2 linked regions of the Iamia sp. SCSIO 61187 genome follow. The protein of the gene in region 2 binds, or shares a complex with, the protein of the main gene of each other region. Links are inferred from orthologs where the notes say so. Each region holds a gene or a part of one and is shown on either strand. Other genes may lie near its edges.

The links.
Region 1: HC251_RS07730 (region 2) and HC251_RS09275 share a complex: the UniProt entries of both Escherichia coli proteins name them as parts of the 2-oxoglutarate dehydrogenase (OGDH) complex. The link is inferred for Iamia sp. SCSIO 61187 from one-to-one orthologs.

What each region holds. Positions count from the first base shown.
Region 1 is NZ_CP050948.1:1,921,647-1,926,355, reverse strand. What follows is about bases 38-4,443. They hold HC251_RS09275 (multifunctional oxoglutarate decarboxylase/oxoglutarate dehydrogenase thiamine pyrophosphate-binding subunit/dihydrolipoyllysine-residue succinyltransferase subunit), read right to left. Parts: upstream 4,063-4,443; coding sequence 238-4,062; downstream 38-237. Other genes in these bases: HC251_RS09270 (carbonic anhydrase), read left to right, coding at 4,135-4,443; HC251_RS09280 (hypothetical protein), read right to left, coding at 38-233. Outside these bases: more of HC251_RS09280, read right to left, coding at 1-37; more of HC251_RS09270, read left to right, coding at 4,444-4,665; HC251_RS09265 (hypothetical protein), read right to left, coding at 4,675-4,709. UniProt on the Escherichia coli protein: E1 component of the 2-oxoglutarate dehydrogenase (OGDH) complex which catalyzes the decarboxylation of 2-oxoglutarate, the first step in the conversion of 2-oxoglutarate to succinyl-CoA and CO(2).
Region 2 is NZ_CP050948.1:1,585,568-1,588,816, reverse strand. What follows is about bases 274-3,219. They hold HC251_RS07730 (dihydrolipoamide acetyltransferase family protein), read right to left. Parts: upstream 2,530-3,219; coding sequence 1,018-2,529; downstream 274-1,017. Other genes in these bases: lpdA (dihydrolipoyl dehydrogenase), read right to left, coding at 2,608-3,219. In the rest of the region: lipA (lipoyl synthase), read right to left, coding at 1-241; more of lpdA, read right to left, coding at 3,220-3,249. UniProt on the Escherichia coli protein: E2 component of the 2-oxoglutarate dehydrogenase (OGDH) complex which catalyzes the second step in the conversion of 2-oxoglutarate to succinyl-CoA and CO(2).

The sequences.
Region 1 (4,709 bases), 340 kb from region 2 along the record:
GCGTCGGCGCGGGCCCAACCGGTCAGCGAGACGTAGGTGAGCGAGGCCAGCCAGGCGACGCTCGCCAGGGCGACGACACCGAGCAGGACGGCCCCGGTGGCGATCCCGGCCACCGCCATCGCCGCGCTCCCGGCGGCGACGAACCCCATGACCTCGGCGGGCCCGCGCGGCGGCCGCACCTCGACCGGTCCGGTGCGCTCGCGGCGCGCGCCCTCGCCGCCGGGGACGGGCACGTCGCTACAGGCCGTCGAAGGCCCGGGTCAGGATCTCGTCCTGCTCCTGGACGTGGATGGCGTGGCTGCCGCCGGCCGGGGAACCCGACCCCACCCGGGAGACCTCGCGGTACTTGATGCCCTCGGGCACGAGGGGCCACAGCCGCTCGCCCACGAAGGAGCGGGGCCCCATGTTGTCGGGCTCCTCCTGCAGCCACACGACCTCGTCGATCGAGCCGTACCGCTGGAGCAGGTCCCGGATGCGGGCCCGCGGGAACGGGTACAGCTGCTCGACCCGGATCACCGCCGCCGGGGCACCCAGCTCGTCCCGCCGGGCGATGGCGTCGTGGCTGACCTTCCCCGAGCAGAACACCAGCCGCTTGACGGCGTCCGGCTCGGTGACCGAGGTGTCGTCGAGGACCTCCTCGAACGAGCCGTTGAACAGCTCGCCCACCGACGAGCGGGCCGACTTGGCCCGCAGCAGCGACTTCGGGGTGAAGATCACCAGCGGCTTGAGGATGTCGTGGTGCATCTGCCGCCGCAGCAGGTGGAAGTACTGCGCCGACGTGGAGGCGTTGCAGACCTGCATGTTGTCCTCGGCGCAGAGCGTCAGGAACCGCTCGATGCGGGCCGAGCTGTGCTCGGGGCCCTGGCCCTCGTAGCCGTGGGGCAGCAGGAGGGTCAGACCCGAGCGCTGCCCCCACTTGTCCTCGGCGGCGGAGAAGTACTGGTCGATGACGATCTGGGCGCCGTTGATGAAGTCCCCGAACTGGGCCTCCCACAGCACGAGCGTCTTCTCGGCCGAGATGACCGAGTAGCCGTACTCGAAGCCCAGGGCGGCGTACTCCGACAGCAGCGAGTCGTAGATCCAGATCTTCGCCTGGTCGGGGTCGAGGTAGGCGAGCGGGGCGTGCTCGGCGCCGGTCTCGTAGTCGACGAGGACGCTGTGGCGCTGGGAGAAGGTGCCGCGCCGGGAGTCCTGGCCGGCGAGGCGGATGTTGGTGCCCTCGAGCAGCAGCGACCCGAAGGCCAGCGCCTCGGCCAGGGCCCAGTCGACCTCGCCGCCCTCGAACATCTTGTCGCGGGCCACGAACTGCTTGGCCAGCTTGGGGTGGACGGTGAAGCCCTCGGGCTGGGTCGACAGGCCCCGGTAGATCCGGTCGATCGTCTCGGAGGGCACACCGGTCTGGACGTGGGGCAGCACGCCCCGGGCGGGCGCCGGCGGCTTGGCCCGCACCTCGCCCTCGGGGGCGTGGGAGCGGGTCTCCTCGAGGGCGCCGGCGAGCTTCTTGGAGAAGTCGTCCAGGGCGGCCTCGGCCTCCTCGATCGAGATGTCGCCCCGGCGGACGAGGGCCTCGGTGTAGAGCTTGCGGACCGAGCGGCGGGCGTCGATCCGCTTGTACATCAGCGGCTGGGTGTAGCTGGGGTCATCGCCCTCGTTGTGGCCGTGCCGGCGGTAGCAGACCATGTCGATGACGACGTCCTTGCGGAACCGCTGGCGGTAGTCGAAGGCCAGCCGGGCCACCCGGACGCACGCCTCGGGGTCGTCGCCGTTCACGTGGAAGATCGGGGCCTGGACCATCTTGGCCACGTCGGTGCAGTACTCCGACGAGCGGGCCGAGTCCGGCGGGGTGGTGAAGCCCAGCTGGTTGTTGATGATCAGGTGGATGGTGCCTCCGACGCGGTAGCCCTTGATGCTCGACAGGTTGAGCGTCTCGGCCACCACGCCCTGGCCGGCGAAGGCGGCGTCGCCGTGCACGAGGACGGGCAGGACCGAGAACGCCCGCGGGTCGTTGATCTCGTCCTGGCGGGCCCGGGCCATGCCGACGACGACCGGGTCGACGGTCTCGAGGTGGCTGGGGTTGGCCGCCAGCTCGACGGTGATCTCGTGGCCGTGGCGCGACTTGAAGGTGCCCCGCTGGCCGAGGTGGTACTTCACGTCGCCCGACCCCTGGGTGGACTCGGGGTCGATGTAGCCCTCGAACTCGGTGAAGAGCTTGTCGAGGCTCTTGCCCACGATGTTGGTGAGCACGTTGAGCCGGCCCCGGTGCGCCATGCCGATGATGGCGCCGTGGAGGGCCCACTGGGCCGCCTGCTCGAGGATGGCGTCCAGGATCGGGATGGCCGACTCGGCACCCTCGATGCCGAAGCGCTTCTGGCCCAGGTACTTGGTGCCGAGGAACTTCTCGAACGCCTCGGCCGCGTTGACCCGGCCCAGGATGTGGCGCTGGTCCTCGGGCGGAAGGAACGTCGAGGCCCCCTCGACCTGCTCCTGGATCCAGGCCTTCTCCTCGGGCTCCTGGATGTGCATGTACTCGATGCCGATGCGACGGCAGTACGCGTTGCGCAGCACGCCGAGGATGTCGCCCAGGGTCATCTTGGGCTTGCCGGCGAGGCCGTCGGTGAGGAACTCGCGGTCGAGGTCCCAGATCGTCAGCCCGTAGGTCGCCGGGTCGAGCTCGCTGTGCATCTGCGGCTCCTTGGCCGCCAGCGGGTCGAGGTCGGCGATGAGGTGGCCGCGCACCCGGTACATGTTGATCAGGGTCTGGACGTGGATCTGCTTCTGGAGGGTCGACTCCTCCTTGTCCACCGGGTTGGTGTCCTGGAGCCACTTGACGGCCTCGTACGGCACCCCGATCGAGCGGAAGACGCCGTCGTAGAAGTCCCCGTCGCCCATCAGCAGCTCGTGGATGCGCTTGAGGAACAGCCCCGACTCGGCGCCCTGGATGATGCGGTGGTCGTAGGTCGACGTCACCGTCATCACCTTCGACACGCCCAGGTCGGCCAGGGCCTCGGGGTCGGCGCCCTGGAAGGCGGTCGGGAAGTCCAGGCGGCCCACGCCGACGATGACGCCCTGGCCCGGCATGAGGCGGGGCACGGACTGGACCGTGCCGATCGTGCCCGGGTTGGTCAAGGTGACGGTGGCGCCGGCGAAGTCGTCGGGGGTCAGCTTGTTCGTGCGGACCTTGCGGATCAGCTCCTCGTAGGCCGCCCAGAAGCCGGCGAAGTCGAGCCCGGCGGCGTCGCGGATGACCGGCACCATGAGGGTGCGGGAGCCGTCCTTCTTCTCGATGTCGACCGCGAGCCCGAGGTTCACCTCGTCGTTGGTGACCTTGCGGGGCTTGCCGTCGGGGCCCTCGACGTAGGTGTTGTTCATGGCCGGGACCGAGTCGGCGATGGCGCGGACGACGGCGTAGCCGATGATGTGGGTGAAGCTGACCTTCCCGCCCCGGGTGCGCGACAGGTAGCCGTTGATGACCTTGCGGTTGACCTCGAGGAGCTTGGCCGGCACCTCGCGGAAGCTGGTGGCGGTGGGGACCTCGAGGCTGGCCTCCATGTTGGCGACGATGCGCGCCGCCGCGCCGCGGAGGGGCTCGCCGGGCGGCTCCTCGTCGGACCCGGTGGCGTCCTTGCCCTTGGGCGCCTCCTTCGTCGCCTTGGGCGCCTCCTCGGCCTTGCCCCCCTCGGTCGGCGCCGTCGGGGCGCCCGAGGGAGCGCTGGCCTTCGCCGTGGCGCCGCCGTCGCCCGAGGTCGGGCCCGTGGCCTCGGCCTTGGCCTTCGACTCGCGGGTCCGGGCCGTGCCCGCCGCCGGGGCCGCGACCGGGTCGGCCTGCTCGCTGGTCTGGCCGGCACCGGCGGAGGCGGCCGCCGGCGACGAGCCGGCGTCGCCGTTGGTGGCGGGGCGCGACGCGGTGGCGCCGCCCGGTCCGGTGGGGGTGTAGCCGGAGAAGAACTCCTGCCAGCTCTCGCTCACCGAGGACGGGTCCTCGGTGTAGCTCTCGTACATCTCATCGACCAGCCAGGCGTTGGGGCCCAGGGTGTCGGACGGCGGCGCTGGTTCCTCAGACATCGCCTGCAACCCTACCGAGCGCCCCCCGTTCTCGGTTTCGCCCCTGACCACGGGTCGGGCCATCCTCTTGCCATGGCCGACGCAACCCCCGACGCCGATCCCTTCGCCGACGTCTGGGCGGGCAACACCGCCTACGCCGAGCGCTTCGCCCTGGAGGGCCTGGAGGGCTACGCCGCCCGGGGCCTCACCGTCGTCACCTGCATGGACACCCGGATCGATCCGCTCGCGGTCCTCGGGCTGGCCCCGGGCGACGCCAAGATCATCCGCAGCGCCGGCGCCCGCATCACCGACAACGCCCTGCGGTCGCTGGTGCTCGCCGTCCACCTCCTCGGCGGCAGCCGGGTGCTCCTGATGCCGCACACCGACTGCGGCCTGGTGGGCACCGACGACGAGGTCCGGGCCAAGGTGGCCGCCGCGACCGGGCGGGCGGTCGACGACCCGACGATCGTCGCCTACGAGCCCTGCGCCATCGCCAGCCCGAGCGCCGGCCTGGCCGAGGACGTGGCCCGGATCCGGGCCGAGCCCCTCCTCGGCCCCGACCTGGTGGTGGGGGCGGCCGTCTACGACGTGCACACCGGGACGCTGGAGCAGGTCCCGGTCTGAGCCCCGGCGCTAGCGCCGGTCCCGCGACCCGTCGGCCGCTCGGC
Region 2 (3,249 bases):
CGCAGGCCCGGGTGCAGCGCTCGCCGTTGATCATGAACGTGGCCGTGCCGTCGGCCCAGCACTCGAAGATGTTGGGGCAGCCCGCCTCCTCGCACACCGTGACCAGGTCGAGGTCGCGGAGCGTGCGCTTGAGCCGGACGTAGTCGTCGGTGATCTTGACCCGGGCCTTCATCCACTCGGGCTTGCGCTCGGCGATGGCCACGCCCTGGCCCACACCGGCCTCGGCGAGCCGCCCGAGCAGCCGCACCGAGGTGCCCTCGGCCGCCGCCACTTCGTGGCCCTCAGGCACGCGTTCGCCCGGGCCCTCGCCGCGGGAGAACGGAGCGAGGTCGTCGGCCCGCTCCCGCCAGACCACGTCGGCCCGGTCGACCCCGCCGCTCCCCCACCGCTCGGCGGCCAGGCGGGCCACCACGTCGGCCACCTCGTGCATGGTGGCGTCGACGCCCTCGGCCCGCAGCGAGGTCACGGGCCGATCGGCGATGCCGCACGGCACGATGCCCCGGAACATCTCCATGTCGGGATCGACGTTGAGGGCGAAGCCGTGCTTCGAGCGGCCCCGGGTGAGGCGGACGCCGATGGCGGCGATCTTGCGGGGCTCCAGGGTGTCGAGCCCCACCCACACCCCCGGGTACTCGGGCAGGCGGCCGGCGGGCAGGCCCAGCTCGGCCAGGGTGTCGATCACCAGCTGCTCGACCGAGCGCACGAAGGCGACGGTGTCGGGCTTCGAGCCGCCCCGGGCGCCGGGCACGGTGAGGATCGGGTAGCCGACCAGCTGCCCGGGCCCGTGGTAGGTGACGTCGCCCCCCCGGTCGGCCCGCTCCAGCTCGGCCCCCACCTCGGCCGGGGGGACGAGCACGTGGGCCATGTCGGCCCGCACGCCGAGGGTGAACACCTTGGGGTGCTCGACGAGGAGCAGGTGGTCGTGACCCGGGGTCGCGTGGAGCCCGTCCTGGAGGGCGAGCGCGTCGCGGTAGCGGACCCGCCCCAGCCACCTGATGTGGAGAGGCGGTCGCTCCACTACAGCTCTGCTTCCCAGTCGCGCTGCTCGAGGATGTCGACGACCTTGCGGAGGAAGGCGGCGGCGTAGGCGCCGTCGAAGGCCCGGTGGTCCCAGGTCAGCGACAGGTTGGCGATCGAGCGGATGGCGATGGCCTCGTTGCCGGCGCTGTCGGTGACCACCACCGGCCGGCGGGTCACACCCTCGGTGGAGAGGATGGCGACCTGGGGCTGGTTGATGACCGGCATCTGCACGAACGTGCCCGACGCCCCGGCGTTGGTGATGGTGAAGGTGCCCCCGCTGATGTCGTCGGCGGAGAGCTTCCGGGTGCGGGCCTTGCCCGCCAGGTCGGCGATCGAGCGGGCGATGGCCGGCAGGCGCAGGTCCTGGGAACCGTGGATGACCGGCACGATCAGGCCCTCGTAGTCGAGGTCGACGGCGATGCCCAGGTTCACCTGGTGGTGCACCACCAGCTCGCCCTCGCCCACGCTGGCGTTCATGTGGGGAAACTCGTCGATGGCGTCGACGAGCGCCCGGGCGATGAACGGCAGGTAGGTGAGGCTGATGCCGGCCTCGGCCTTGAACCGCTCCTTGTGGGCCCGGCGGACCTTCTCGACCCCCTCGAGGTCGACCTCCATCACGGTCAGCACGTGGGGCGAGGTCGCCTTGGACCGGACCATGTGCTCGCCGGTGCGGCGGCGGATGTTGTTGAACGGGACCGACGAGTCGGTCTCGCCCGGGGTCGACGGCGTGACCCGCTGCGGGGCCGGGGCCGCCTTGGCCGCCGGGGCGGCGGGCTGGACGGCGGCCGGCGCGGCCTTGGCGGCGGGGGCGGGCGCCTCCTTGGCGGCCGGGGCGGCGGGGGCCTGGGCGGCACCACCGTCGGGGCCCTCGACGGCGGCGAGGACGTCGTTGCGGGTGATGCGCCCACCGGCGCCGGTGCCGGTGATCGAGCTCGGGTCGAGGTCGTGCTCGGCGATCAGGCGGCGGACGACGGGCGACAGCACCATGCCCTCGGTGCTGCTCGGTGCGCTCTCGGCGGCCTTCTCCGGCTCGGGGGCGGGCTCGGGGGCCGGCTCGGGCTCGGCGGGCTGCTCGTCACCGGACGCACCGGTGGCGGCGGACCCGTCGGCGTCGCCGCCGGCCTCGGCGGCCGGGGCGGGGGCCTCGGGCTCGGTCGGGTCGCCGGCCTCCTCCTCGGCCTGGGCCTCCTGGGCCTCGGCCGCCTCGGGCTCGTCGGCCTCGGCCTGGTCGGCGGGGGCCTCGGCCCCGCCACCGTCGCCGCCGGAGGGGGCGGCGCCGTCACCGACGACGGCGAGGACGGTGCCCACGTCGACGGTGTCGCCCTCCTCGACCTTGATCTCGGTGATGGTGCCGCTGACCGGCGAGGGGATCTCGGAGTCGACCTTGTCGGTGGAGACCTCGACGATGGCCTCGTCCTCGGTGATCTCGTCGCCGACGGACTTCAGCCACTTCGTGATGGTGCCCTCGGTGACGGTCTCCCCGAGCTGGGGCATCTGGATCTCGGCCATGGGCGGGGGGCTCCTCGTGCGGGTCGGTTCCTCGCTCGACCGTATCGGCTCCGCAGGCCGGTCGTGGCCGGGGAACCTCTACCCGTGCAGGCCGCGCCCGGTGAGGGTGAGCACGGTCTCGCCGAAGTTCTCCGACAGGCTCGGGTGGGGCTGGATGAACTGGGCGATCTCGTCGATCGTGGCCTCCCAGTTGACCGAGAGGTAGCCCATGCCGAGCTGCTCGGTGACCCACGGCCCGGCCATGTGGACACCGAGGACCTGGCCGCCGGTGCCGTCGTCGTTCTTGGCCGCGATGATCTTCACCAGGCCCTCGGTCTCGCCCAGGATCATGGCCCGGCCGTTGCCGGCCCACCGGTGCTTGGAGACGACCACGTCGTGGCCGGCGGCCTTGGCCGCCTCCTCGGTGAGGCCCACGAAGGCGACCTCGGGGTGGCTGTAGATGCACCACGGCACCCGGCCGTAGTCCACCGGCACGCAGGGCTCGCCCATGATCTGCTTGATGACGAGGATCGACTCGGCGTAGGCCACGTGGGCCAGGCCGGGGGTGGCGATCAGGTCGCCCACGGCGAACACGCCGTCGACGCCGGTGCGGCAGTACTCGTCGACCTTGACGAAGCCCCGCTCGTCGACCTCCACGCCGGTGCCGTCGAGGCCCAGCGAGTCCGATAGTGGGCGCCGGCCGACGGACACGACGACGGTGTCGGCCTCGACGCTGTCGCC